One region of the Yersinia aldovae 670-83 genome, then DNA from elsewhere that is predicted to be linked to it. Evidence: riboswitches for the same ligand, from Rfam matches in the RefSeq annotation. Region 1 holds a riboswitch; each other region holds the start of a gene.

Region 1 (10,185 bases):
CCGCCAATGACTTCGCCACCAGTTGCAGCATTCCCCTGCAACTGGACAATGCGTTGCAACTGGCCGTCAAAGGCCGTGCGGTAGCAATCGATTTAGCAAGGGTCAACAACGAACGCTATTTTATCAACATGGCCACCGGTGGCTTTGGCGCACGCATTACCACCGAAACCCCAGAGAGGCTTAAAGCAGCACTGGGAGGTGTTTCTTATTTTATTCATGGTCTGATGCGTATGGATGCACTCAAAGCAGATAGTTGCGAAATACGTGGCCCAGACTTCGCATGGGCGGGTGATGCATTGGTGATCGGCATTGGTAATGGCAGGCAGGCAGGTGGCGGCCAACCGCTTTGCCCGACGGCAATGATCAATGATGGGCTGCTTGAGTTACGGTTACTGACAGCAGATGAACTGCTTCCTGCCTTGCTAAACAGCTTACTCAGTGGTGAGAAGAACAAAAGTGTGGTTGAAGCCACCTTACCCTGGCTGGAAATTTCCGCGCCGCACGATATTACGTTCAATTTGGATGGAGAACCGATATCGGGTACCCATTTCCGCATAGAAGTGGTGCCCAATGCTCTTCAGTGCCGCCTGCCGCCAAATTGTGAACTATTAGGCTAAATCCCCCCAAGGAGGCTGACGCCAGTTAGCCTCTAACTCATTTTCTTCCTTTCTATGGCCTTCCTTCCCTGCTCTGTTTCAACTGTGCTGCGCCCTCAACAATGACAACTACGTAATTTTCGCCAAAAACTTTCATTTCGATTATTTTTTATTTCATTATCAACATTCACTTTGAAAGATTTATCTTTCAAAGTGTGATCTATATGCAATAAATAGATCCAAAAAATGATTATGGTAGTACTCGTGGCGACAGACAAGATGCAGTTATCTATTTTGATACCTCGCATGTTGAAACCGCTTTTTATGCGGTCTTATAAATTTTTTCCATAAAACAGCCATAACCTCGATTACTAGGAGAAAAAGAATGATTGAACTTATAACCCACGGAGCCGAGTGGTTTATCGGGCTCTTCCAAAAAGGGGGAGAAGTTTTTGTTAGCATGGTCACCGGGATTTTACCTTTATTAATCAGTTTATTAGTCATCATGAACGCCCTGATAAAATTTGTTGGTCAGGATAGAATCGAGCGTCTGGCGCAACGTTGTGCGGGCAACCCCGTTTCCCGCTACCTACTGCTGCCACTGATTGGTACTTTTGTTTTCTGTAACCCGATGACTTTAAGTCTTGGGCGCTTTATGCCAGAAAAATACAAACCCAGTTATTACGCGGCAGCGTCTTACAGTTGTCACTCAATGAATGGTTTGTTCCCACACATTAACCCAGGTGAGTTGTTCGTCTACTTAGGCATCGCCAGTGGTTTAACCACACTTGGCCTGCCACTGGGTCCATTAGCCGTCAGTTACTTCCTGGTCGGGTTGTTCACCAACTTCTTCCGCGGTTGGATTACTGATCTGACGACCTCCATCTTTGAACGCAAGATGGGTATTCGTTTGGACCGTACCGTACAACTTTAATTTTTAAATCAGATACATACTGTGTGGAGCAGATCATGAGTGAATTTATCAGGATTGAAAAAGGTGAAGGCGGTTGGGGAGGGCCATTGGTGTTACCAATCGTTCCTGGCAAAAAAATTGTCTACATCACCGCCGGTACTCGCCCGGCCATTATTGACCGTATCAGCGAATTGACTGGCTGGGAAGCCGTCGATGGATTCAAAGAAGGTGAGCCACCTGCGGAAGAAATTGCAGTAGCTATTATTGATTGTGGCGGCACCTTGCGCTGCGGTTTGTATCCAAAACGTCGCATTCCAACCGTCAACATCCATTCAACCGGTCAATCCGGGCCTATGGCGCAATACATACTGGAAGATATTTACGTCTCCGGTGTGCGTGAAAAGAATATCCATAAAGTCAGTGGGGCTGACCATGCCACCGCAAGCGTTGCGCCAGCAGAACCGGTCAGCGCGGCAACCACCGCAACTAAAGGTGCCCGTGATTACGATACCAGCAAAAAAATCACTGAACAAAGTGATGGTTTGCTGGCAAAAGTCGGGATGGGCATGGGGTCAGTAGTGGCCGTGTTCTTCCAGTCAGGTCGCGACACTATCGATACCGTCCTGAAAACCATTTTACCGTTTATGGCCTTCGTATCGGCATTAATCGGCATCATCATGGCATCCGGTTTAGGTGACTTTATTGCTCATGGCTTGACACCACTGGCTAGCAGCCCGATTGGTTTAGTGCTTCTGGCATTGATCTGTTCCTTCCCTCTGCTGTCACCGTTCTTAGGCCCAGGGGCGGTTATCGCACAAGTTATCGGCGTATTAGTTGGCGTACAAATTGGTCTGGGAAATATTCCACCACAATTGGCTCTGCCAGCATTATTTGCGATTAACGCTCAGGCAGCCTGTGACTTTATTCCCGTCGGTCTGTCACTGGCCGAAGCCAAGCAAGATACCGTGCGAGTCGGTGTTCCGTCAGTGCTGGTAGGCCGCTTCCTGACCGGCGCACCGACAGTATTAATTGCCTGGGCCGCCTCCGCCTTTATTTATCAGTAAGCGCTAAATACAACATTATCGGTAATACATTCAACGGTTAAGGATGTACGTATGAATACTATCTATCAAACAACCATTACCAATATCGGTGATAGTGCGCGTGAAGCGCTACTGGATGACATGCTCATTACCTTCCGTGAAGGGGCACCGAAAGATATTGAAGAGTTCTGTTTTATCCACCAACACAGCATTACCGAGGGGGAATTACAGGCTGGCAACATTATGGAACTGGCACAGCATCGCTACGTCATCACCGCAGTCGGCGATGTTGCCACCCAGAACCTGCGCGAACTGGGGCACGTCACTATTCGTTTCAATGGTGACGTGCAGCCGGAGTTCCCAGGGTCGATCCATGTCAACGGCCCGACACCCAGTGATATTCCCATCGGAAGTTCATTGAAGTTTATTCGTTAATTTATATCCGACATCAATGGAGTTGCAGTGAGTGCCACTAGCACCGTTGCAGCTTCACGTTCGAAGGATAGTTTTGGAGGTAGTTATGTCACAACAAGTAGCAGTAGTGATTGGTGGTGGGCAAACTTTGGGGGCATTTTTATGCCACGGTCTGGCTGAGGCAGGTTACAAAGTTGCGGTTGCCGATTTAAATTCAGCCAATGCACAGTTAGTTGCTGATCAGATTAATACAGAATATGGTGCAGGTCGCGCATATGGTTTTCAGGTTGATGCCACCAATGAAAGCAGTGTTCAAATGCTGGCAAAAGCGGTAGATCAGAATTTCCACCAAACCGATTTGTTAGTTTACAGTGCAGGTATTGCCAAGGCTGCGCCGATTACTGATTTCCCGCTGGATGATTTTGACCGCTCGCTACAGGTAAATTTGGTGGGTTACTTCCTGTGCGCCCGTGAATTCTCGCGCTTAATGATTCGTGATGGAATTGCCGGGCGCATCATCCAAATCAATTCTAAATCAGGTAAAGTGGGTAGCAAACACAACTCCGGTTATAGTGCTGCGAAGTTTGGTGGCGTCGGGCTGACACAATCATTGGCACTGGATTTGGCGGATTACGGTATCACCGTGCATTCTCTGATGTTGGGTAATTTGCTCAAATCACCGATGTTCCAGTCACTTTTACCGCAATATGCCGCCAAGTTGGGCATTAAAGCGGATGAGGTTGAAAAATATTACACCGATAAAGTGCCACTAAAGCGCGGTTGTGATTACCAGGATGTACTGAATACTCTGCTGTTCTATGCAAGTGATAAAGCGGCCTATTGTACCGGGCAATCGATTAATATTACCGGTGGTCAGGTGATGTTTTAACGTCGTCAGTTATCAACCCCGAATCACTGACTCACCCCGTGATTCGGGTGCATAAGTGCCGCTAACAACGCTGCGGCGTCAAGGGCAAAAGGTATTACTCGAAGCCATTGGCGTTGTAGCAAGGCAGCAAACGAATAAATCCCGATGAGCTTACATTAGTAAGTGATTCGGGTGCATAAGTGCCGCTAACAACGCTGCGGCGTCAAGGGCGAAGAGTAAAAGGAAAGAAATATGTCCCCCACATCTGCGCTAATAAGCATTGTCATCATCGCCTGGGTATTGCAAATCCTGCTCGGCTGGTGGCAAATCAATCGGTTTAACCGCGCTTTTGACCGCCTTTGTCAGCACAGTAAATCAGTCGGTGTTGGCAGGTCTGGCGGGCGTTTTAAACCCCGCGTAGTGATGGCACTGGCATTTGATGAAAATATGCACGTCAGCGATAGCATGATCATGCGTGGTATTAGCGTTTTTGCCCGCCCGCGCGCACTGCCCCAACTTCATGGGTTACATCAGCGGGATTTAATTCCGGATGTGATCTTTCCTACGGATACCGCATGTCAAACTGCACTATCATTAGCGATTAAACCGAAATCATGATATTTTCATAATGAAAGTTATTATTTTTCATGTGAAAGTTATGCCTAAAAGAATAGGCAATAAAAATACTTGAACGGGGATCGTTATGAAACCAAAGCAGCGACAGGTTGCAATCCTGGAATATCTTCAGCAGCACGGTAAGACAGCAGTCGATGAACTCGCCGCCCAGTTTTCAACCACCGGTACGACAATCCGTAAGGATTTAACCAGTCTGGAAAAAGAAGGGGCGGTTATCCGTACCTACGGTGGCGTGGTATTAAATCGCGATGATGTTGAACAACCGATTGACCGTAAAACGCATATTAATACTGATAAGAAAAAACAAATTGCTCAAGCTGCCAGTAAACTGATCAAAGACGGTGACAGCCTGGTTTTTGATGCGGGGAGCACGGTGCTGCAAATGGTACCGCACCTGACAAAATTCAACAATATCACGGTGATGACTAACAGTCTGCATATCGTCAATGAGCTGGTTGAACTGAATAATGATCAGACAATCCTGATGCCCGGCGGCACTTACCGTAAAGGCTCGGCCTCTTTTCATGGCAGCCTGGCGGAATCGGCATTTGATAATTTTAGTTTTGATAAACTCTTTATCGGCGCAGATGGTGTCGATTTGAAAGCCGGTGTCACCACGTTTAACGAAGTTTATCATGTCAGCACAGCGATGTGCCGCGCCGCGAGCCGCATCATTCTGTTAGTCGACTCTTCCAAATTTGGCCGTAAAAGCCCAAATGTAGTTTGCCCGTTAAGCACCGTCGATACCCTGATTACTGATAAAGGGATTAGCCCGGAATATTTACAGGCGCTGCAAGAAATGGGTATTAACATCATTCTGGTTGATAAAAATGACTAATCCATTGATTACCTATGCCCGCGAAACATTAGAAATTGAGCTGACCGAAGCTCATAAGTTACTGTCACGATTAGACAACAATTTTATCCGTGCCTGCGAGCTGCTGTTAGCCTGTACCGGCAAGGCTGTAGTCTCCGGTATTGGCAAATCCGGCCATATTGGTAAAAAAATTGCCGCATCACTGGCCAGCACCGGCACCCCCTCATTTTTTGTTCATCCTGCTGAAGCACTACACGGCGATCTGGGTATGATTGGCCGGCAAGATGTGCTGATTTTTATCTCTTATTCCGGTCGTGCTAAAGAATTGGACCTGATCCTGCCCCTGTTGGCCGATAGCCATATTCCGGTAATTGCCATCACAGGCGGTTTAGAGTCACCCTTGGCGCAAGGCGCGGCCTGCGTATTGGATATCAGTGTCGAACACGAAGCCTGCCCAATGGGTTTAGCCCCAACATCCAGCGCAGTCAATACCCTGATGATGGGGGATGCACTGGCGATGGCCTTGATGCGCCACCGTGGTTTTAATGCTGAAGATTTTGCTCGTTCACATCCTGGCGGCAGCTTGGGAGCAAAGTTACTCAATCGGGTTCATCATTTAATGAGAACCGGTGACCGACTGCCAGCAGTGAATGAATCTGATACCGTGATGGAAGCGATGTTAGAGCTTAGCCGCACTGGGCTTGGGCTGGTAGCCGTGTGCGATCCAAACCAACGGGTGGTTGGAGTATTTACCGACGGTGATTTGCGTCGCTGGTTGGTCAAAGGCGGCACATTGCAACAACCGCTTGGTGGTGCTATCACCCGGCCGGGTTACCGATTACCAGAGCAATGGCGTGCCGGTGAAGCGCTGGAAGCACTGCATCAGCACCATATCAGTGCAGCACCGGTGGTTAACCTGGATGGGAAACTGGTTGGCGCACTTAACTTACACGACCTTCATCAGGCCGGTGTGGGCTGATATCTCCGTCAGCTTTCAAGTTGCAGATATATTGGAAGCACTCACACTCAGGGCCTCGCCTCTGCGAGGCCGCAGCAAGCCGCCTTCCTGCATCTTAAAGTCTGTTGGGTACAATTGCTTGGGCAATAGCGACTGAAGCAGGATCATCGGGGTAAACCATCATGATCTGCACTGCTATTTATCGACAAACATCAGTGCCAGTTAGGATCTTGCTGTAGCTGCGCTTTTAACATGGCCTGAATACGTTCATTCGGGTGACCAAGCCATTGATACGTAGAGAACTCACTCGGTTTATCAATTGCTTGTGGTTTGTCCTCTACCGTAATGCGCACACCCCATGCCTGCCATACCTGTTTTTTATCCTGACTGAACGCTATCAACATAAAATTATTACCACAATCGTGGGGCTTGCAAATACGCCCTACTTTGTACTGCTGCCCTTCCCAGGTAATAACCTCATAGGGAGAGGATGTTCCTGTCCCTTTACGTGCCCAGGTAGGAAGGTTTTTCTGCCCCTTAACCATTTTTTGCCAGCTATTTTTATAAACGGGCTGTTGCAGCAGATCGGCGGCAGTGGCCCGAGATAGTGCAGCAGGTTCGGTGACTGATGGTGCTATAACTGAGGATTCTGAGGTTGATGGTTCAGAGGTTGATGGTACAGTAGCTGGTTGTGCAATAGCCCAAGAGCTGACACTGAGTACTGTCCCCGCAAAAAGACAATGGAGGGTTTTCTGACCTTTCATCATCGGTATCCTTATAATTTGATTAATTGACTTACCAAGCGTTAAACGTAGCCCAGTGCAACGGACTTGTCGGCGTGGTGTTAGTTTGCCTGTCTATGACCATCAACGGATGAAAAAGTTGATCCATAACACGAATTTTCATCCTAATTCTCGTTATAGCATAATCTGTATGACAGCTTGAGTTAAGCTATAAACCATACGACTATCAGAAGGCCATGCCATGTTAACTTTTGAGTTACCCGAAGAACCCGAGAAGCTGTATTACTCTGCGGGGAATACCCATCCGCTGGCGAAACTTGAAAGTGATAAAATCATTCAGATGGTCATTGATCTCGATGTTGCCAATTCCGACAGTGAACATTATGTCACGGGCTGGATGGGCCTCAATAGTGTGGTGGTAATACGTAATTATCAAAACAAGCGTGGCACCGCCAATGGTTTTGTCGTAAATATTGGGAATCGCTATCGCCAGAGCGTTCAGTCGATTGAATTTCGTATCCCTAAGGTCGTGTTGTGGATGAGTTTTCGCCGCAAGCCACGCACGATGGAACTCATTACATACGAAACACTCGGTGATCAACCGAGTGGGATGCAGCAATACCGCAATATTCTCGACGAAGAATTGCGCCAACAACTCGATGCTGATTGGTGCAAGCTGAATGACTATCTGGGCGCGGCCTGCTGGCAGCTCGAAAACGGCACACCGCTATGGCAACAAACCCATCGGCAGATCACGCCACAAGCAGTCCACCAGCTAGTCGATGCCACTATTTTCCGAACCAAAAACTTGCAAACCGACGGCGATTACGCGGGTTTCTGGGCCGGAGAATACTTCTTTGCCATCAGGCACCCCACTGAAGCCAATCCTCTGCCCGCCATGCAAATTTCCTGGCGGGAAGATGAGAAAGAGATCGGCAGCTATCAGTTTGATATAACTAAAGATGAAGCGGGCGATCCGAAGCTATCCTTGTGTATCCGCCCACGCAAAGGCGCGGATAGCTATATCCTTAACCGTTTTGACGCACACCATCTGCAACGGGTTATCGCCATGTTTGATATGGCACAGCGCTATTTGCTGGCACGGTAGCCCGTGACTCGTAATATATGAAATATCTATTCCCAAAGTCATTGGAGCCGCAAGTGAACACATCCCGATGAGCTTACTCAAGTAAGTGATTCGGGTGCGTGAACGCCGCTAACACCCCTGCGACTTCAAGGACGAAGGGTATTACCACCATTGATGGAAATGATGCACCGGCCCGACCCCCTGCCCCACTTCAAGGGTATCGGCTTGTAACAGCGCGCCTTGCAGATAGTGTTTGGCGGCGCCCACGGTATCCGCCCAATTGCTATACCGTGGGCGCAACGCCGCCAGTGCTGCTGACAAAGTGCAGCCGGTGCCGTGCGTATGACGGGTATTGACTCGTGATGTGACAAAGCGCTGTTCGCCCTGCGCGGTAAACAGCCAGTCCGGACTCTCTTTACCGCTCAGATGCCCACCTTTCATTAATACGCCCTGACAACCTAAAGCGAGTAACGCTCGCCCCTGCTCACACATTTCTTGTTCGTTGCTTGCAGGCTCGCACTCTAACAATGCCGCGGCCTCTGGTAAATTTGGCGTAATCAGAGCAACCTGCGGTAACAGTAACTGGCGTAGTGCGTCTACCGCCTGCGGTGCCAACAACGGGTCACCACTCTTCGCCACCATTACCGTATCCAGCACGACAAATTCAATGGAGTATCGACGTAACTGGCTCGCGACAATCTCGACGATAGCGGCGTTGGCTAACATTCCTATTTTGGCGCTATCGATACGCACGTCACTGAGTACAGAATCCAGTTGCGCGCTAACAAAAGTAGGTTCAATGGGATAAATCGACTGCACACCGCAGGTATTTTGTGCCACCAGCGCAGTGATCACACTGGTGCCATAAGCGTGCAATGCCGAAAAGGTTTTCAGATCAGCCTGAATACCGGCACCGCCACTCGGGTCAGTTCCAGCAATCGTCAGCGTATTAATACGTTTCATGAATACGACTCCGTACTCATGTCGGTGAGAACTAAAATGGCAGGGTCAGCAAAGAGCACTGAAGAAAAAACGGTAGGTTGAACGTACATATTCCTCCTAACCGGCGGTCAAGAAGGCGGTACCGGCGGCACCGAGACTTCCCTACGCTGGCATAATCCAGATCAGGTCATACGGGTAATATCTCAGCCATATCACAATTTGCGACAGGCACCCCGAGTCAGAACTGTTATTATCATGGGCTGGTGGTAGAAGATCAATGATGTATTGGTCGAGCCTATGATCAACCGGGAAGATATACAGCACATTGAGGGCATAGCCGAGGGATGAGTATCGAGATTCGTCAGTATCAGGAAAGTGACCGCCCGTATCTACGCACCTTGTACCTGGCTTCACGTCGAGCAGCGTTTAATTGGCTGGCTGGAGAACATTTTCGGTTGGAAGACTTTGATCGCGTCACGCTGGGGGAAAGCATTCTGGTGGCCATTGATGGCGACCAGCACTTGGGCTTTGCCTCTATTTTTATGGCGGAGAGTTTCTTACATAACCTGTTTGTTGAACCCACAGCACAGCATCATGGCACGGGTAAGGCATTATTACGGGCAGCACAAACCCTGTTTACCAGCCACGGCGCGTTAAAATGCCTGGAAAAAAATCAGCGGGCGTTGGGGTTTTATCAAAAACAGGGTTGGGTGGCGATTGCAACGGGAACCAGCAATGACGGTGACTATATATTAATGCATTGGCATAATGAAAAAGTTAAATAAGCCGAAAGGAGCCGCAGCTCCCTTCGGCTTAGCTATCATTCCCCACGTAATGCTTTCACATCATCTACTTTTACATTCAGTGTCGGTTGCCCGAACTGTTGCAGCAGATAATTGCTCAGGCTAACGATTTGCTCATCGGTTAACGTTTCGGCAAAACCGGGCATAAAGACCTCGCCGTCGTTGGTCTTACGTGAGACACCATGCAGAATCACATTGATCAGATTATTCGGTGTAGAAGCCCCCACCACTGAGTTTTTCATCAGCGACGGATAATAACCATCTTTCACACCATCACCGGTAAAGCTGTGGCAACTAGCACAGTTCCCCAGATATAAACGCGCCCCAGCGGTGCTGTTATCCGCGTTGAATGGCATACCACGCAA
Region 2 (10,185 bases), 1.6 Mb from region 1:
TTGTACCGCAAGTGAGCGCGGATGAAGCAACTGCTAACCTGGCTGAATTGCTTAACGCCGGTTTTGGTAACAGCAAAGACTAATCTCTTTGTTCGTCACCAACGTAAAAACCGCTCCTCTCGGAGCGGTTTTTTTTTGCTTATTTTTCAGAATGAAAGCACGAAATTTATTGGGATATGCGCCCGAAATGACGATCCCAATCCTTCCACACCGGTTGCAGCCCTGCCAGCGTTAATGCCTGAGCCACCTGTTCAGGCGTTCGATTATCATGAGGGGCAAATTGCTCAAGTTCAGGATGATTATCGGCATATCCGCCCGGCTGAGTTTTGGAACCCGCACTGACATTATTAATCGCGACCGGAATCACGTTATCGCGGAAGAAAGGCGATTCACGGGTTGAGAGTGACAGTTCTACATCCGGAGCAAACAATCTAAAAGCACAGATCAATTGCAGCAGTTGTGGTTCGCTCATCAGAGAAGCTGGCTCAATTCCCCCGGCACATGGGCGCAGACGTGGGAATGAAATTGAGTAGCGACTCTGCCAATAGGTTTGTTGCAGGTAAAACAGATGCTCCGCCAGCATGTAGCAGTCGGTGCGCCAACTGCTCGACAAGCCAATCAACGCACCTAATCCGATCTTGTCGATCCCAGCCCGACCGAGACGATCAGGGGTTGCCAGCCGCCAATGAAAATCCTGTTTATGGCCGCGCAAATGATGTTGCTGATAAGTCGCCGGATGATAGGTCTCCTGATAAACCATCACGCCATTCAATCCCAACGTTTTTAGCTCTGCATACTCTTCTTGCGCCAATGGCTGAACTTCCATCATCAGCGAGCTGAATTGATTGCGAATAGTTGGAAAATGACGGCGAAAATAGTCCATTCCCACTTTTGCCTGATGCTCACCGGTGACCAGCAGCAAGTGTTCGAAGCCTAATGCTTTGATGGCTTCACACTCACGGATGATTTCAGCTTCATTCAATGTTTTGCGCTTAATACGATTGCTCATCGAGAAACCGCAGTAAGTACAATCATTGGCGCACAGATTAGAAAGATAAAGCGGCACATAAAAACTGACGGTATTGCCAAAACGCTGGCGCGTCAGTTGCTGCGCCTTCTGTGCCATCGGCTCCAGATAAGCCAAAGCCGCCGGTGAAATCAATGCCATGAGATCTTCACGGCTGGGTTTGGCCGCGTGAATCGCTCGCTCAACATCGGCGGCGGTTTTACTGTTGATGCGCAGCGAAATATCATCCCAATTCAATTGCTGCCAGCGCTGGCTGAACCCTTCAGACATGATTTTCTTCCTCAAGCTGGCTGAGAAAGCCAGTCAGTGGGCTGGTGGCAATGGCCTTGCCAAACTGTTGGTTGCCAAGCCCAGCCTGACGCGCCAATTCACCGGATTCAACCGCCAAACGGAAAGCATGCGCCATGTGCACCGGTGAGCGCGCAACAGCTATCGCGGTATTCACCAGAACAGCATCAGCGCCTAGTTCTATAGCTTCAAGTGCATGGCTTGGCGCACCAATTCCAGCATCGACCACCACGGGTACTTTGGCCTGCTCGATAATAATTTGCAGAAAGTCGCGAGTACGTAAGCCTAAATTTGATCCAATCGGTGCCCCCAATGGCATGACGGCCGCACAGCCGACTTCTTCCAGCCGTTTGCACAATACCGGGTCTGCGCCGCAGTAAGGCAGAACCACAAATCCCTCTTTCACCAGTATTTCGGCAGCTTTCAGGGTTTCTATTGGATCGGGCAGTAAATACTTCACATCCGGATGAATTTCCAATTTTACCCAATGGGTACCCAGTGCTTCGCGCGCCAGACGGGCAGCAAATACAGCTTCTTGCGCAGTTTTAGCCCCCGAGGTATTAGGCAGTAAGCGCACGCCTAGCTGGCGCAACGGCGCAAGAATGGCATCGTTACCCGCCCGTAAATCTACTCGTTTCATCGCCATCGTTATCAGTTGTGAACCGGAGGCGCGTAGTGCTTCCAGCATCAATTCAGCCGTGGCAAATTTGCCCGTACCGGTAAATAAACGTGAGGTAAAAGTGGTATCGGCGATCTTCAGCATGTCAGCCTCCGGCAATGGCTTGGAATAGCAAAATTTTGTCACCTTGGTGCAACTGACATTTGTCCCAGTCAGTGCGCGGGATGATGACCTGATTAACCGCCAGTGCCGTGCCCGGCTGGTGGTGGTTCAGTTGTTGGAGCAACTTTTCAGCGGTTATGGTGCATTTCACCTCAAGCGGCTGATCATTAAGCACAATGTTTATATGGTCACTCTTCACTGTGAGCCTCCACAGACAAGGCAATGCTGCGCCCGCGTCAGTTGCAAGGTGCTCCAGCTTTGCTGCTTGCCATCGAATAAGCGCAGCTTCCCGCTCAATGCAGACAGAAGACCGGCCAACATTTTGATGGCTTCCAGCGCTTGTAAGGTGCCGATAACGCCGACCACCGGCCCCAAAACACCAGATGTACGGCAGTTGCGCTGCGGCAATTCTTTATCGGGATAAAGGCAGGCGTAGCAACCGTGGGAAAAAGGCGGTTCAATCACCAGTAATTGTCCGCTAAACCCCACAGCACTGCCGCTGATTAAGGGTTTTTGTGCGGTGATACAGGCGGCGTTCACCTGATGGCGGGTTTCCATGTTGTCACTGCAATCGAGCACCAAATCAGCGTTCGCCACCGCATCAGCCAATGCCGCATCAGCCAGCCTGGTATCGAAGGCGACAATCTCAATCAGCGGATTAAGATTTTGCAAATGACGCTGGGCTAACCGCACTTTAGTTTGGTTGCTGGCAGAGGTCTGGTTGATATCGGTGGTACGGTACAGGATTTGGCGCTGTAAGTTGCTCAGATCCAATTGGTCATCGTCAGCCAGTAACAATTTACCGATACCAGCGGCCGCCAAATAGAGTGCGGCAGGGGAGCCAAGGCCACCCAGACCGATGATCAACACACGAGCACTTTTCAGCTTCAGTTGGCCCTCCGGGCCAATATCTTCCAGCAACAACTGGCGGCTGTAGCGCAAGAATTCACTGTCACTCAGCTCATGCTTGTTTATCATCGCTCAGCTCCTTGCCCTCAATCAGACGTAGCAATTGTGCCGTGGCTTGCTGCCAATTCTCAGCTTGAGTAATGGCGCTAACGACAGCCACACTGCCCACGCCGGTTGCTAATACCGCGGGAACGCGCTCAATGCTGATGCCACCGATGGCAACGGTGGGGTAGTCCGGTGTGTTTTCCACCATCTGCTTGAGCACCGCCAGCCCCTGAGGGGATGACGGCATTTGCTTGGTTTGGGTCGGGAAGATATGGCCTATGGCGATATAAGAAGGCCGCACAGCTTTAGCTATCGACAGTTCGTGCTCATCGTGGGTAGATACCCCGAGCCGCAATCCGGCTTGTTGTATGGCGGCCAAATCAGTGGTCTGCAAATCTTCTTGCCCCAGATGTACACCGTAAGCGCCATGCTTAATCGCCAGCCGCCAGTAATCATTGATAAATAAGCGCGCCTGATAGCATTTGCCCAATGCAATTGCTGCGGCAATATCCTGCTCTACTTGTGTGTCATCTAACGCCTTGATGCGTAACTGGATAGTGGTTACTCCTGCCGCCAGCAGGCGCTCTATCCACAGCACGGAATCGACGACCGGATATAAGCCAAGGCGCGGTTCAGTCGTCGGAAAACCCTGCTGAGCCGAGAAGAGCGGTGTATCAGATGGTTTCATTATCGGCCTCCGCTTTTAGATTTGCCGGGCTGTGATACAACTCACTGCCACGGGAGCGGAACTCGGCTGACATCTGCTCCATACCCGATTGCAGCACTTCAATGGGCTGAGCGGCGGCCTGTTCTTGCCTGGCTGCATAATCTCTCACTTCTTGCGAAATCTTCATCGAACAGAACTTCGGCCCGCACATAGAGCAAAAGTGAGCGACTTTGCCAGATTCTTGTGGCAGGGTTTCATCGTGATAGGCCCGCGCGGTTTCTGGGTCGAGAGCCAAATTGAACTGATCTTCCCAGCGGAATTCAAAGCGGGCTTTTGACATGGCGTTGTCACGGATCTGCGCACCGGGATGGCCTTTGGCTAAATCAGCGGCATGAGCGGCGATTTTATAAGTTATAAGCCCTTGTTTCACATCTTCTTTATTAGGAAGCCCAAGATGTTCTTTCGGTGTGACATAACACAGCATCGCGCAACCGAACCAGCCAATCATCGCGGCACCGATGCCGGAGGTGAAATGGTCATAGCCGGGGGCAATATCGGTGGTCAACGGGCCTAAGGTATAAAATGGCGCTTCGTGGCAATGTTCCAACTCTTCGGTCATATTGCGGCGAATCATCTGCATTGGCACATGCCCTGGGCCTTCAATCATCACCTGCACATCATATTCCCAGGCAATTTTGGTCAATTCACCCAAGGTATGCAATTCGGCAAATTGGGCTTCATCATTGGCATCCTGAATAGAACCGGGGCGCAGGCCATCACCCAGTGATAATGAAACATCATAAGCAGCACAAATCTGGCAAATCTCGCGGAAATGTTGGTACAGGAAGTTTTCCTGATGATGAGAAAGGCACCATTTCGCCATAATCGACCCGCCACGAGAGACAATACCGGTCAGTCGTTTAGCGGTCATCGGCACGTAGCGCAGCAGCACGCCAGCATGAATGGTGAAGTAATCGACACCTTGCTCGGCCTGCTCTAGCAAGGTGTCACGGAACATTTCCCAAGTGAGGTTTTCTGCCACCCCATTCACTTTTTCCAGCGCCTGATAGATAGGGACAGTGCCAATAGGGACTGGGCTATTACGCAGTATCCATTCACGGGTTTCATGGATATAGCGTCCAGTGGACAAATCCATCACGGTGTCGGCACCCCAGCGGGTAGACCACACCAGTTTTTCCACTTCTTCCTCAATGGAGGAGGTCACGGCAGAGTTACCGATGTTGGCGTTTACTTTCACTAAAAAGTTGCGACCAATAATCATTGGTTCAGATTCGGGGTGGTTAATATTTGCTGGAATGATGGCCCGCCCTGCGGCGACTTCCTGTCGGACAAATTCTGCGGTGATATTTTCGGGTAAGTTAGCGCCAAAAGCCTGCCCCGGATGTTGCTGGCGTAAGACTTCACCGCGAATACGTTCACGCCCCATATTTTCTCGCAGCGCGATAAACTCCATTTCTGGGGTGATGACACCTTGACGGGCGTAATGCAATTGGGTGACACATTTACCTGCAATGGCTTTTTTCGGGCGTGGCAGATGCTCAAAACGCAAATGATCCAAACCTTCGTCAGCCAAACGTTGTTGGGTAAAACCAGAGCTAACGCAGTTGAGTGCCGCGGTATCCTGACGATCGGCTATCCAGCTATTGCGTAATTTGGGCAAACCGACATGAACATCCAGTTTGGCGCTCGGGTCGCCATAAGGGCCGGAGGTGTCATATACCGGGATGGCTTCGTTATCTTCATAGCGAGGTGAGTCTTTGCCGCCGCCGATCAACGTCGGGCTGAGTTGGATCTCACGCATCGGCACTTGAATATCAGGCCGTGAGCCTTGCAGATAAATACGTTGTGAATTGGGGAAAGTGACACCTTGCAAGGTATCAATAAATTCTTGAGCATTTTCACGTTGTTGCTTACGTGGAATGGGTTTACGTGAGTATGATGAATTTTTAGCAGTTGTATTATTAGACATAGCAATTCCTACCGGTGCGGTTTATAGGGAAAATTGCTTGTCTGGAGCTTGGCGGGAGTAACGATGTTGGCCAGTGACCGGCAGACACCTGTCAAGGGAATGCCGGGCCTGTAGCGATAAATTACTCTTGTTCCCTTCGCGGGTATTAACCCGATCAGGTTCCGCGGATCCCGAATTAACGGTCTCAGCCTGCGTTTGCTTTCTTAAGAAAACAGGTGCTAGGCACTCCGACAAGAGTCCTTACTATACGAGGTTGCATTAAAACTACAAGCCCGCATTGATCACTGGGCTATTCTACTGGCCCCTTTTTGCCTTCTGACTGAGCGGCTTGCCATGACTCAGCCGCCCATTGAACTAATTGATCTTCCAAGCGAAAACGGGCATCCAATGCCTCGCCTATATCGGATAAAGCCTGTTGAAACTCGCTACAGCTATCGTCATCGATCTCAATGTTTGTATAACGATCATGGAATGCCATGATAGTTTGAGTGTTATTTTTTAACGCAGGATATACTTTGGTGGTCAGCGCCATTTTCGGGCTGAACGCGCCTTCTACCTGTTTGATAATTCTGTCATAGATATGGAAGTGACCCGAAGAGAGATAGTCCACTAAATTATGGCAAAAGTTCTCCAACGCTTTTTCATTAAGCGGGGTATGCTTTTCTTTTTGCGGCTTAATACCGATCACTGTGCAATACGAAACTAAAAGTTCTTTACGCGCATGAAGCCATTGATCAATTAATTCATTACTGCCGCCAACGCGTTGAGTCAGGCTTTCCAGTCGGTTTAGCATGAGATCGACTCCGTAAAGTAATAATGGGTTACAAAAATGTAACAAGCCGGATTCTAGATTGCCAGTGAAGTCGAGGTTGTGCAACAACGATATGGAACTACAACTTACAGGTAAAGAAAGTGGCTGGTGGATTGTCAGCCATGAAAACAAATTATGGTTACCTAAAGGGGAGTTACCACAAGGTAACGCGGCCAATTGGTCATTACAGGGTGCGACCGCAAGGCAAATTGGTGAATGGCAAGGGCAGGCGGTTTGGCTTATTCGCCAGATGATGTCTGCGGATATGGGTTCTGTACGGCAATTACTGGATGTCGATCGCGGTTTGTTCCAACTGGCGGGGCGCGGCGTGCAATTAGCCGAGTTTTACCGCTCTCACCGCTATTGTGGCTATTGTGGGCATCAAATGCATGCCAGCCGTACCGAATGGGCCTGTTTGTGCAATCACTGTCGTGAACGCTATTACCCACAAATCGCCCCGTGCGTGATTGTTGCCATTCGCCGCGGTGATGAGATTTTATTGGCGCAACATGTTCGTCATCGTGGTGGTATTAACACGGTGTTAGCCGGATTTGTCGAGGTGGGGGAGACGTTGGAACAGGCAGTGTCCCGCGAAGTGCTGGAAGAGAGCAATATCCACATTAAGAACTTGCGCTATGTGACGTCACAACCCTGGCCATTCCCGCATTCACTGATGATGGCGTTTATGGCGGAGTATGACTGCGGTGAGCTGCAACACGATCCTAAAGAGCTGTTAAATGCCGGTTGGTATCGCTATGACCAATTGCCATTACTGCCCCCGCCAGGCACCGTGGCACGCCGGCTGATTGAAGATACCGTGGTGTTATGTCGTGAAGAGCAGTTCGACACGGGAGAGTAGCTAAAAAACCACCTTTAGCCACAACAGGAAAGTATTATTTGTCATGCTACAATGCGTGCAGATAACTAAGGGAGCCTCACCATGACTGAGTTGAAAAACGATCGCTATCTGCGTGCCTTATTGCGTCAACCGGTTGATGTTACACCGGTTTGGATGATGCGTCAGGCGGGCCGCTATTTGCCTGAATATAAAGCTACCCGTGCGGTTGCCGGGGACTTTATGTCACTGTGCAAAAACGCAGAGTTAGCCTGTGAAGTGACGATGCAACCATTGCGTCGTTACCCGCTGGATGCCGCGATTTTGTTTTCAGACATTCTGACTATTCCTGATGCGATGGGGCTGGGACTGTACTTTGAAACCGGCGAAGGCCCGCGCTTCCAGTCGCCGATTACCTGTCGTGCCGATGTTGAAAAACTGCCCATTCCCGATCCAGAACAGGAATTGGGTTATGTGATGAATGCGGTGAGAACCATTCGTCGTGAGTTGGCCGGTGCAGTGCCATTAATTGGTTTCTCCGGTAGCCCCTGGACGCTGGCGACTTATATGGTCGAAGGCGGTAGCAGCAAGGCTTTCACTAAATTGAAAAAAATGATGTACGCCGAGCCGCAGACGTTGCATTTGTTGCTGGATAAACTGGCCGATAGCGTCATCTTGTATCTCAATGCTCAAATCAAGGCCGGTGCCCAATCCGTGATGGTTTTTGACACTTGGGGCGGTGTGCTGACCGGGCGCGACTATCTTGAATTCTCCTTGAATTATATGCATAAAATCGTCAATGGCCTGATCCGTGAAAATGACGGGCGTCGGGTGCCGGTTACCTTATTCACTAAAGGCGGTGGGCAATGGCTGGAAGCGATGGCAGCGACCGGTTGTGATGCATTGGGGTTGGATTGGAGCACGGATATCGGCGACGCGCGCCGCCGTGTGGGGGATAAAGTTGCTCTGCAAGGCAACATGGACCCTTCTGTTCTTTATGCACCACCGGCACGTATTGAACAGGAAGTTGGCACGATTCTGGCCAGCTTTGGTCAGGGGGAAGGGCATGTGTTTAACCTGGGCCACGGCATCCATCAGGATGTTCCGCCAGAACATGCCGGTGCTTTTGTTAAGGCGGTACATGCGTTATCAAAGCCTTATCACCAAAAGTAATCAATCTATAGACAGGGTGGCAGATGGTAGACACCAAAGCGTTACGGGCAGAACAGCGTCAACGCGCATCTGAAATTAGTCTTCAAGATGATATCGCAAGTGAGTCCGTGCGCTTTATCGCGGGGGCCGATGTCGGTTTTGAGCAGCAGGGGGAGGTGACCCGTGCTGCGGTTGCCGTTTTACGTTATCCGTCGCTGGAATTGGTGGAATATCAGGTTGCCCGCGTGGCAACTTCACTCCCGTATATCCCCGGTTTACTCTCTTTTCGCGAATATCCCGCATTATTAGCCGCTTGGGAGCAGTTACAGCAACGGCCCCAATTGGTTTTTGTTGATGGGCAGGGTATTGCGCATCCCCGCCGTTTCGGGGTTGCCAGTCATTTTGGCCTGTTGGTGGATGTTCCGACTATTGGTGTTGCCAAAAGCCGCCTGTGTGGGCATTTTCAGCCATTGGGCAGTGAGAACGGTGCATTACAGCCTTTGATTGATGCCGATGAGCAGCTAGGTTGGGTATGGCGTAGCAAAAACCGTTGTAATCCGCTATTTATTTCACCCGGCCATCGGGTGAGTATGGGCAGCGCATTAGAGTGGGTTCAACATTGTATAGCGGGTTACCGTTTGCCGGAGCCAACTCGTTGGGCGGATGCTATCGCCTCAAACCGCCCGCAATTTCAGCGCTGGGTGCGGAAAAGTCCTGATTTGCTTGGCAAGCATAGGGATATGATTTAATTTCGGGTACACTGCCGCGCAGATAATGAATAATGAGAACTCATAATGATACGTAATCCGATTCATCTACGCCTCGAAAAGCTGGAAGGTTGGCAACACCTGACTTTCATGGCGTGTTTGTGCGAGCGGATGTATCCCAACTATCAGCAATTTTGTCTGGAAACTGAATTTGGCGATCCGGCTGTTTACCGGCGCATTCTGGATCTGATTTGGGAAACTTTGGTCGTAAAAGACGCAAAAGTGAACTTTGATAGTCAATTAGAGAAATTGGAAGAGGCAATTCCTTCCGCTGATGACTATGCTATCTACGGTGTTTATCCTGCTATCGATGCGTGTATTGCATTGAGCGAGGCTATTCATTCACGTTTGAGTGGTGAAACACTGGAACATGCTATCGCGATCAGCGAAACGTCGATCCGCACTGTTGCGATGTTGGAAATGACGCTGGCCGGTAAAGAAATGACCGATGAAGAACTGAAAATCTTGCCTGCGATTGAAGAAGAATGGGATATCCAATGGGAGATTTTTCGCCTGTTAGCAGACTGCGAAGAGCGCGATTTGGATCTGATCAAAGGGTTACGATCTGACCTACGAGAAGCGGCAGTTAGCAATATTGGCATAAATTTAACGCAATAAGGCAAGAAAACGTGATTTAACGCCTGATTTGTCACGTCTTAAGGCTTCACATCTGCCCCCTGTCTGTTCTACATTTGGGGGGCGAAAAAAAGTGGCTATCGGTGCGTGTATGCAGGAGAGTGCTGTCAATCGGCATATCCGTCGCACTTGATGCTTTGCAAACGATAAATACACTGTAAGGATAACTTATGAATAAGACTCAACTGATTGACGTAATCGCGGACAAAGCGGACCTTTCTAAAGCACAAGCTAAAGCGGCTTTGGAATCGACACTGGGTGCAATTACCGAATCTCT
Region 3 (10,185 bases), 1.9 Mb from region 1:
TTGCGCAGCAACAGCAGCAGTTACTCGCGCTGTTTTGCGATATTTATCATTTTACCCCGCAGGCGGTGGTGGTAGATGCGCATCCCGCTTATGTCAGTCACCAATTTGGCCGAGAATGGGCGGCGCAACACAACATTCCCTGCGTGGAAGTGCTGCATCATCATGCTCATTTGGCGGCTTGCCTGGCAGAGCATGGTTGGCCGCGTCAAGCTGGAGCGGTGATAGGCCTGGCGCTGGACGGGCTGGGCTATGGCGCGAATGGGCAACTGTGGGGCGGCGAATGCCTACGAGTGGATTATGTGAATTGTGAATACGTTGGCGGTTTGCCTGCGGTGGCTTTACCCGGTGGGGATTTGGCCTCGCGCCAGCCGTGGCGTAATTTACTGGCGCAGTTTCAGCGTTTTGTCCCGAATTGGCAAAACGTGCCCGAGGCAGCAGCGATCCCCCAACCGCAGGGTGAGGTACTGGCGCGGGCGATTGCGCGCGGTATTAATGCGCCATTAGCTTCATCGGCGGGGCGGTTATTTGATGCGGTAGCGGCGGCGCTAAATATTATACCGCAGGCCATCAGCTGGGAGGGAGAAGCTGCTTGCCTGTTGGAGGCACTGGCATGGCAAAGTTCCAGAACAGTTCCACCCGTCACTATGCCACTGCGCGATAATCAATTGGACTTGGCCACCTTCTGGCAGCAATGGCTGGCTTTTGATGCTGCACCGGCTGAACGGGCTTATGCCTTTCATTTTGCTCTGGCACAGGGGTTTGCGACTTTGGCGCGGCAGGCAGCACAGCGCTTTGGTATTGAAACTATTGCATTTTCTGGCGGCGTGCTGCATAACCGATTGCTACGTGAATTACTTAGCGAACAATTGCACGACTTCCAGCTATTGATGCCCCAGCGCCTGCCTGCTGGTGATGGTGGCTTGGCACTGGGGCAGGCACTGATAGCGGCTGCGTCAAAATGCGATAAGTGCTGATTATGCCTAAGGGTGTTTGATTACTGCTAATTGTGTTAATAATAAAGCTCGTTGACTCGGGGTGCCTGGCGCTAAATAACGCAATGGCTGAGATCTTACCCGTATTACCTGATCTGGATTATACCAGCGGAGGGAAGTCGCGGTATCCTTGTTGAGTTCATAAGCAACGGTACCCCTTCTTGTTCGCTGGTGGGGATATCATGAACACCACTCACTCTGACATTTCAATCACACCGTTCCCTGATGCACTGGCCGAAGCCGGTTTACAGCAATTTTACCTCACGCCACCGTTGGTTCATTGCCTGACTAACGAGGTGGTGCAATCGTTTACCGCTAACGTATTGCTGGCATTGGGTGCTTTCCCGGCAATGGTGGTTGAGGCACAAGAGGCGGCACAATTCAGTGCTGCGGCTGATAGTTTACTGATCAATATTGGTACGTTGTATCGGGCACGGGCCGAATCCATGCTGGCGGCGATTACGGCTGCCAATCAATCAGCAACGCCGTGGGTGCTGGACCCCGTGGCGGTCGGTGGATTGAGCTATCGCACTGATTTTGCCCACCATTTACTCGTGCTGAAACCGGCAGCGATACGCGGTAATGCCTCGGAAATCATGGCTCTCAGCGGCCTGACGGCTATGGGGCGCGGGGTTGATAGCCTGGATGACTCACGGGCAGCACTGCCAGCGGCCCGCCAATTAGCACAGCAAACCAGGGCGATAGTCGCGGTTACCGGTGCGGTAGATTATATCACTGATGGCGAACGTGTTTTTGCGGTGAGTGGTGGCGATAAGTTAATGACACGGGTGGTCGGTACCGGTTGTGCACTTTCTGCCGTTGTGGCTGCATTTTGTGCGTTGGAGGGAGATCGCTTGCATCATGTTGCCACCGCCTGCTGGCTGATGTCACAGGTTGGTGGGCAGGTAGCGCAGCAGGTTGCCGGGCCGGGGAGCTTTATTCCCGCCTTTCTGGATGGTCTGTATAACCTTCGTTGTTGAAGCCGCAGCAAATATGTTTAATGGCTTCTGCCAGAGGCTATTACTCTTTCAATATTATATTCAGCAAATGTTTTTACATCGTTTACGCTTAAAATAGAGCACGTTTATTGCTCTATTTTGCGTTTAGGTATTCTCGGTGTTTTCTACATCCCCGTTTTTTATTATCTAATAAATAGGAAAATCTAATGGCTAGAGTGAGTAGTTATAAGATAGCGGCACTGTTCGCCGTCGGGATATTAGTTGCAGGATGTGCGTCAAATGTAACAACTAACGCGCAGTTTTCGGGTTTTCTGTCTGATTACAGTAAATTACAAGAAACGACGTCGGCCAGTGGTCAGCCGGTGCTCCGTTGGATTTCGCCTGATTTTAATGTCGCCAAATATACCGGGGTTTATTATAAACCGCTGGTTTATTTCCCCGGCCCGACACCGACACCCCGTGTAAGCCAGAAAACGCTAGATCAAATATTAGCTTACGCCAATAAACGACTTAAAGAAGCCGTTAGTGAACAATTACCGTTAGTCAGTTCACCTAAGAAGCGCAATATACTGATTGTCCGAGCCGCTATTACCGCCGTTTCTGCCGAAGATAAAGACCTGGAAGTTTATGAAATGGTCCCCATCGCCGCAGTTGTTGCTGGCACGATGGCTGCCACGGGTAATCGGACACAAAAGACGGCACTTTATTTAGAAGTTCAGGTTATCGATTCCAATACCGGTAAACCGGTGATTGTTGTCGTGCGCAAGGCTTACGGTAAGGATGTCAGTAACAGCGGTGAGCCGATTACGGCTGATGAAGTGAGAAGTACAATGGATACATTGGTTTACGATATTGTTAATTTCAAAGCAAAAAGCCAGCCAACGCCTTAAATATATGCCCCTCGTTCTGCTTCTTTTGCCAATGAGATGAGGGGCTGAACGGTATTTTATTTGTAGCGTTCGTTGAGCATAAGTGCTGATAAATCATCTAATTGCATCGGTTTTCTGAGAAAGTAGCCTTGTACTTCATCGCATTTTAAGTTTCGCAGATACCCGAGTTGTTCTGCTGTTTCAACACCTTCGGCGGTGACCGTCATGGTGAGTGCATGGCCGAGGTTGATAATACCTTCAACAATTGACTGACCTTCGTGTGATTCGGCCAGTTCATCGATAAAACTTTTATCAATCTTCAGTGCATCGAATGGGAAACGGCGCAGATAATTAAGGGAAGAGTAGCCAGTACCAAAATCATCCATTGCCAGACGTACACCAAGTGCTTTCAAAGCGGTCATGATTTTGAACGCGCCATCAGCATCTTCAATCATAATGCGTTCCGTTATTTCCAGTTCCAATCGATGGCTGGGTAAGCCGGTCAGTCGTAATACTTGACGCACCCTTTCTATCAGGTGTTGACTCCTAAATTCAACGGCAGAGATATTGACTGAAACAATCAGAGAAGGGTGCCATGTAATGGCATCTTTACATGCCTGCAACATGGTCCAATCACTTATTGAGGTGATAAGACCCGTCTCTTCCGCTAATGCGATAAATTGGTCTGGCATCAGTAGCCCGAGCACTGGATGATTCCAGCGTACCAGCGCTTCTGCTCCGGTCAGTTGTATGCCTTCTATGCGATAGCGCGGCTGATAATAAAGACTGAATTCACGGTTTTTTACGGCCTGACGCAAAAAACGCTCCAATTCACTGCGTTGCATCAGACGCTCGTTCATCTCACTGGAATAGAAGCTCCAGCAGTTACGGCCATTGCTCTTGGCTTCATACATGGCGATATCGGCGAAACGCAGTAGTTCCTCAGCCTGTATGGAGTCCTGAGGTGCCAGCGCAATGCCAATACTGGCACCAATATAGATGTCCTGAGCATCTACCACATAAGGCGCTTCGATGCGGGTAATCACTCTGGCGCACAACTGTTCTATTTCTTTCACTGATGAAAGACCTGTAATAATCAGAACAAATTCATCCCCACCGTGGCGAGCGACCATATCTTGGTCACGCAAACAGCTCCTTAAACGTTCGGACACCTGATGTAGCACGGTATCGCCAGTGACATGACCATAGGTATCATTGACTGGTTTAAATTTATCCAGATCAACATTTAGGACTACCAGCGGATGTTGCGCCACCGGCAGATTTCGCAGTTTGTTCTCAAGGAATTCTTTCATCCGAATTCGGTTGGGTAAACCGGTCAGCGCGTCATGCATTGAAAGATGCTGGATACGTTCCTGCGCTTCTATTTCGCTGGTGATATCCGATGCGGTGCCGCGATAGCCGATAGTTTCATCATTATTGATAATGGGTTTAGCGTAAATCCGGCAAATCCGTCTGTCGCCTTTGGCGGAAAAGTAAGTGCATTGCAGTTCATTGCGGGATTCCGCCAGATGCGTGTGCTGTAACCAGGATCGTAGCGGAATAATGTCACAATTTAACAGTGAGTCGAGATTGCGCCCCATCCAATGTTCGATACTTAGCCCGGTGATAATTAAAAAACGCTGTGACAGATAGGTGATACGCAGCTCGGTATCCGTCTCCCATAACCAGTCAGTGGCGGATTCTGCGACATGGCGAAAACGCTCTTCGCTGGCGGTCAGTGCCGTTTTATTGTCATCCGCGACCTGAGCCTCAGCGATAGCGCGGCGGATAACCAGCCAGCCGGTCAGCCCAAGAATCAAGGCGACCAGCGCTAATAAGGGTAACAGAAGATGGAGCAGTTGCGCGCCAGGCATGTTCTGATCCCAACCTAAACGCTGAATACGATTATCGCTGGAAGAAATCAGTATTGAGGCACCTGACGAGGTCTCGTTGTTATTTTGCTGGGCGTGCAGGTTATTGATGCCATAACCCTCGCCCAATGCCCCCAGCTCAGGTTGCGTCAGGATATCGACAAAGACCAGCACGGAATCGGTGCCAGCAACATTCTGTACCCGTGGATCGCCTCCAGTGGTTAATTTCGCTGCGGCAATTAAGGTTGGCTGGCCTGAAATCATAAGCGTTTGTGTGGCGATATATTGCATCGAGGTGCGCTGGCGTGCCGTGTCAATTAATGGCGTAATATCTTGGGTTAGCCAACTTCGCAGGTCAGTATGTACCAGTTGCCCGTTGATAACGGAATAACGGGTATTGCCCCGTCCATCAATAACGAAAACGCCTTCATAGCTAAAATCTTTATAAAGTGATGGCCCCAGGTTTTGGCTGACGTAGGCCCAGTCAGTATCGACGGTGACAGAGAGGTGCTGGTAAGCGTCGCCCCAAAAAGCATTATCTTTAATTCTGGCTTTTATCGCGTCCTGACGCATGTGCCAAGCTTTTTCGACTAAAAAGCGGCTTTGTGATAGTGCTTGTTCGTTTAATTGAGAAGCAATAAAGATAATGCCAATAGCGGCAATCATGATGGTAATCCCAATCAGCAAGGCCATAGCCTGCAACGTCCGTTTGGCAAAGAAAAGATTTTCCCTTCTCACGCGTGACGTTGTTTCTGGCTGGTTGGCGTCGGTCATCGTGAATTCCCTTAGCGCTTGCATAATTGGGCTGATACACCGGATAGACTTAGTCTCTGTTTAATCAGCAGTTAGTGAGACTCTGAGGCCATATAAACTACCATAGATCTGTTTAGTTATAATCTGAGCTTAGGCTAAATAACCGAGTAACTAGTTATTTCTATACGATAAGGATTGAAGGTGTGACCACCACGACGGCCAATTCTGTCTGAAATGTAAGTATAAATGATTACACTCAGTTTCGTATTTATGGCGAGTTTAAAAACTTATATCGATTGATTTCAATCATATCATCAGAGTTATGCGCTGAATTACCTGGCAGTGCCACCTTCTCTCTGGCTCTTGTGGTGATGGTCGCAGATTATTACCTCAATTAATTATTTTGGTCATTAGGTGTAATCGGCGTTTTTGTCCGTAAAACATTAACGTGGCACCAGAGTATGGCTAATCCCTGCCTTGATGAAACCCTATCTTAATTAAGCCCTGAACATAAAAGCCTCGTTGGCGACTACGAGATTTTCGCTATTTCGGTCATGTGCTGGTTAAGGGGAGTGATGTCAGAAAATCTCATATTAAGCTGCACTTATGCTGGCTGAAACAGGGTTTGTTTTAATTTCACATATAACTGAATTTAAATATAAAAATCATGTAAATAGCGATTTTTTTTACAGGTTTTCTCCACGTAAATATGATTTATTGAGTGTTTTCAGTTAACATATCTAATGTTTGTAGGCCAGTTTGGTCTACACACCTCCCCGTATTACAACTATTCATGTAAATATCTCACTAAATTTGAACGTATTACGGGTATGACTGCACGTCATCATTTTAAGCTTTATGCAGTGGAGCTATTGAGCACATAAGGAAGAGAAAATGGGACTACGAAGAAAGAGTGTTAAACCAATGCAAATCAATGATATAACTATCATTGATGATGCCAAACTGAAGAAAGCAATCACCGCAGCCGCGTTGGGTAACGCGATGGAGTGGTTCGATTTTGGTGTGTATGGTTTCGTCGCATTCGCACTGGGCCAGGTGTTTTTCCCCGGAGCCGATCCTGGTATTCAGATGATCGCAGCACTGGCGACCTTCTCCGTTCCTTTTTTGGTCAGGCCGTTGGGCGGTATATTCTTTGGCGCATTGGGTGATAAGTATGGGCGGCAAAAAGTTTTGTCGGTCACGATTATTATTATGTCGGTCAGCACCTTCTGTATTGGTTTAATTCCCTCTTATGCCTCGATAGGTATCTGGGCCCCCATCTTGCTGTTACTGGCTAAATTAGCGCAGGGCTTTTCTGTTGGCGGTGAATATACTGGCGCGGCAATATTTGTAGCTGAGTATTCACCAGATAGAAAACGTGGCTTCCTGGGAAGTTGGCTGGATTTCGGTTCGATTGCTGGTTTTGTCCTTGGGGCTGGGGTCGTTCTGCTCATCTCCAGTATTCTCGGTGAAGCGAGTTTCCTTGAATGGGGCTGGCGTATTCCGTTCTTCGTTGCTGCCCCATTGGGATTAATTGGGATCTATTTGCGTCATGCGTTAGAAGAAACTCCGACCTTTCAGCAACATATAGATAAAATTGATAGTGATTCACGCCATAATATTGCCCAGCCCCCGAAAGTCTCTTTCCGCGAAATTTTAACCAACCAGTGGAAGAATCTGACTATCTGTGTGGGGATGGTGATTGCCACTAATGTCACCTATTACATGCTACTGACCTATATGCCGAGCTATCTGTCGCATAGCCTGCATTACTCTGAAGATCACGGCGTATTGATCATTCTTGCCATTATGTTGGGTATGTTATTTGTTCAGCCGGTTATGGGGCTAATGAGTGATCGATTTGGTCGAAAACCTTTTGTTATTGTTGGTAGTGTGGGGCTATTCCTACTTGCTATTCCTAGCTTTATTCTGATTAACAGCGGCATTATTGGTCTGATATTTTGTGGTTTGCTAATTCTGGCAATCTTGCTGAACTGTTTTACCGGTGTGATGGCCTCAATATTACCCGCGATGTTCCCAACACATATTCGTTACAGTGCATTGGCTATCGCTTTCAATATCTCTGTACTGGTGGCAGGGTTGACCCCCACCGCTGCGGCATGGTTAGTTGAAACCACACAGAATCTGTATATGCCTGCTTATTATCTGATGGTGGTCGCAGTGATTGGGTTAGTCACCGGCATATTTATGAAAGAGACGGCAAACAGGCCATTAAAAGGGGCTACGCCAGCAGCATCTGACCGGGCAGAAGCAAAAGAAATACTGCAGGAGCACCATGACCATATCGAACAGAATATTGAAGATATTGATCAACAAATAGCGGATCTGGAGAAGAAAAGGAAGAATCTGACGGCCCAACACCCTGACATTAACTAATCAGGATTGGAGGGCATCGCTTGGTTCTAATCTGATTTAGATCAATAAAATGTATTTCTATACAATGGTTTACCTTTCTATTCAAATCTGTCTTTGACCCTTCCCTAAGGGGAGGGTTTACATTTATGCGTAATTATTCCTATTTCTATAGACATTATTACTCTTATCGAAAGGACACCATCACAATGAATAAGATATTCGCTTCGGCAGCACGGCTGGCAATTATTGCTCTGGCCGCAGCTACCTTCAGCCAGTTTGCCTCAGCGCAGCCCATATCTGCTGCTGAAACTGAATTCCTGACTCAACATGGTTTGGTGGGGAAAACGACTGAACAAATGATTGATACCATCGATCAATCGAAGCAGGAGCGCCCTCTGGCTTATTCCGCATCAGTCACAGGCACAGAATTAAAACTCTCTGATGGGCAGCAGGTATTCTCTTATCCGCTAGGCGATAAGTTTTATTTGTCATTTGCCCCCTATGTGAACCAAACACATCCTTGCTTTAATCACAGTTTGTCTGGATGCCGTGGCGAACTGGCAAATGCGGCTTTCGATGTGAAGATTACTGATAAAACTGGGCAAATCATTATGCAAGATAAGATCACTAGCTATCAGAACGGTTTTATTGGCGTGTGGTTGCCCCGCAATATTGAAGGAACCCTTGAAGTGACTTACCAAGGGCTGACAGCTACGTCACCCTTTGCGACTCACACAGAAAGCCAAACCTGCATGACAACACTGAAATTAAAAAAATAAGTGAATATTAGCCCATAAAAAACCAGCTTAACGGCTGGTTTTTTTTATGGGCTAAATACGAAACATTAAAATAATGTAATGATTATCGTTTCGTAGGCTAGTAGATTAATAAAGTTAAAGATTAATAATATTAGTCTTTAACAATTAATGAGTTTCTCATGACTCAGGTAAGTACAGTTGGTGCTGTCGTTGTGTTATTACGGTCATTCAGTCTATAAAAGTACCATTAGTTTTTTTTGCAAAAAATCCTAAATGCCGTATTTGCTTCGGTGCCTCCTTTGTTTCTTATAATGATAGATTAAGCTAAGACTGCATAACTCATTTTGTAGGATTTATCCTATCAGCTTGTAGGCGAGTTCTTTTTTTGATTGTAATAAGAAATAAGATATATGCCTGCCAATCCTTGCTGTTTCAGGTGTTTTGTGCTTATTTTCTTATTTTATTGGTTTTTTATTTATTTTTTTATGTTTTTTGTGGTTTTTAATTCTGTTTAATTTAATTAGTTCAAGATATTCGACCATCGGATAAATCTTGTCTAATATTAATAAATGAGTATAAATCCCACTTAATTAATTGAGGTGCTTTGATACTTATTTATCATTATTTAAATGTGTTCAGATGGCTATCATATTGATTAATATAAAAATCCACCGGCAGTACAACTTGCCACTATGATTAATGATAGCTCGTTTTTTTAATGGGGCGCGATTCATTAAGTGATTAGTGAATAACATTGGGTTCGCTATCTAAATCTGTATAGCGCTAATCCTGCTAATAATTAACGTTTTAATGAATATGTGACTCCATTGAAGGTATATATATGAATGCAATTTTTAAAGTAATTTGGAACTCAACCTTAAACACATGGATTGTTGTGAGTGAGTTGGCTAAAGGCATAGTGAAAACCAGAAGTGCTGGCAATTCATTGACTAATGCTGGGCAATCAAGCGTCGTTGAACAAGATGCAATCTGGAAAAATTTCAGAAAAAATCTTTTAGCCATATCTATAGGTAGTTTCGGTTTCTTTGGAATGCATTCAGCGTTTGCCTTGGATATTACGGTCACAGACCAAGCCGGTCTTTCAGCAGCCTTATCCAATGGTAGTTACGATAAGATTATTCTGGGTGCAGATATTGCGCTTACCCAATTATTAACCGTCAACATGGCGAGTCAAAATGTCGTGATTGATGGTAATGGCCTGTACGGTTTGACGGTTGCCAATACCGTAACCAATGGCTTGGCGGTATCATCCGGTACTGGGACATTAACGCTCCAAAATATGTCAAAAATTGATTCTGCTAACTATTACAGCATGGTCTATTTGACGGGTGGCAGTACTGCGGTCAACGTGGTTTATGACAATATTGGCTATCTTGGCTCGTCACAGCTCATTTTTATGGGCGGTAATGGTGGGGTTACCAACAGTGTGATGACGTTTGGCAATATATTGTCAGATGTGGTTGTTAACGATAGAGGCCAGGAAATTGGTGAAGTTAATAAACTTAGGTATACCGGCCGGTTCCATGTTACGCATTTAGGCGGAGCTGTATCTTTCCAAAACGCCAGCGGAGCAAGTAATACCTCAA

The links. Region 1 has a riboswitch for thiamine pyrophosphate ahead of thiD (bifunctional hydroxymethylpyrimidine kinase/phosphomethylpyrimidine kinase). Riboswitches for the same ligand answer to the same signal wherever they lie in the genome.
Positions count from the first base shown of each region.
Region 2: another riboswitch for thiamine pyrophosphate. It lies ahead of thiC (phosphomethylpyrimidine synthase ThiC); the one in region 1 lies ahead of thiD (bifunctional hydroxymethylpyrimidine kinase/phosphomethylpyrimidine kinase).
Region 3: another riboswitch for thiamine pyrophosphate. It lies ahead of thiM (hydroxyethylthiazole kinase); the one in region 1 lies ahead of thiD (bifunctional hydroxymethylpyrimidine kinase/phosphomethylpyrimidine kinase).

Region 1 covers NZ_CP009781.1:3,905,915-3,916,099, reverse strand. Annotated here, with positions in the region: gene yegS (lipid kinase YegS) at 1-617, shown strand, start outside; gene srlA (PTS glucitol/sorbitol transporter subunit IIC) at 982-1,530, shown strand; gene srlE (PTS glucitol/sorbitol transporter subunit IIB) at 1,566-2,573, shown strand; gene srlB (PTS glucitol/sorbitol transporter subunit IIA) at 2,625-2,987, shown strand; gene srlD (sorbitol-6-phosphate dehydrogenase) at 3,073-3,855, shown strand; gene gutM (transcriptional regulator GutM) at 4,087-4,452, shown strand; gene srlR (glucitol operon DNA-binding transcriptional repressor SrlR) at 4,538-5,308, shown strand; gene gutQ (arabinose-5-phosphate isomerase GutQ) at 5,301-6,266, shown strand; gene AT01_RS17550 (inhibitor of vertebrate lysozyme family protein) at 6,458-7,009, opposite strand; gene AT01_RS17545 (hypothetical protein) at 7,230-8,096, shown strand; gene thiD (bifunctional hydroxymethylpyrimidine kinase/phosphomethylpyrimidine kinase) at 8,238-9,038, opposite strand; TPP riboswitch at 9,160-9,263, opposite strand; gene AT01_RS17535 (GNAT family N-acetyltransferase) at 9,362-9,802, shown strand; gene AT01_RS17530 (cytochrome c) at 9,838-10,185, opposite strand, start outside.
Region 2 covers NZ_CP009781.1:2,339,375-2,349,559, reverse strand. Annotated here, with positions in the region: gene rpoC (DNA-directed RNA polymerase subunit beta') at 1-83, shown strand, start outside; gene thiH (2-iminoacetate synthase ThiH) at 167-1,297, opposite strand; gene AT01_RS10690 (thiazole synthase) at 1,290-2,078, opposite strand; gene thiS (sulfur carrier protein ThiS) at 2,080-2,295, opposite strand; gene AT01_RS10680 (HesA/MoeB/ThiF family protein) at 2,292-3,074, opposite strand; gene thiE (thiamine phosphate synthase) at 3,058-3,738, opposite strand; gene thiC (phosphomethylpyrimidine synthase ThiC) at 3,725-5,707, opposite strand; TPP riboswitch at 5,822-5,947, opposite strand; gene AT01_RS10665 (Rsd/AlgQ family anti-sigma factor) at 5,997-6,500, opposite strand; gene nudC (NAD(+) diphosphatase) at 6,592-7,377, shown strand; gene hemE (uroporphyrinogen decarboxylase) at 7,459-8,526, shown strand; gene nfi (deoxyribonuclease V) at 8,550-9,254, shown strand; gene AT01_RS10645 (YjaG family protein) at 9,300-9,890, shown strand; gene hupA (nucleoid-associated protein HU-alpha) at 10,079-10,185, shown strand, end outside.
Region 3 covers NZ_CP009781.1:2,029,755-2,039,939, reverse strand. Annotated here, with positions in the region: gene hypF (carbamoyltransferase HypF) at 1-974, shown strand, start outside; TPP riboswitch at 1,022-1,126, shown strand; gene thiM (hydroxyethylthiazole kinase) at 1,202-1,972, shown strand; gene AT01_RS09305 (DUF3313 domain-containing protein) at 2,158-2,841, shown strand; gene AT01_RS09300 (bifunctional diguanylate cyclase/phosphodiesterase) at 2,898-5,465, opposite strand; gene proP (glycine betaine/L-proline transporter ProP) at 6,369-7,841, shown strand; gene cueP (copper-binding periplasmic metallochaperone CueP) at 8,027-8,599, shown strand; partial or broken gene AT01_RS22580 (ESPR domain-containing protein) at 9,420-9,485, shown strand.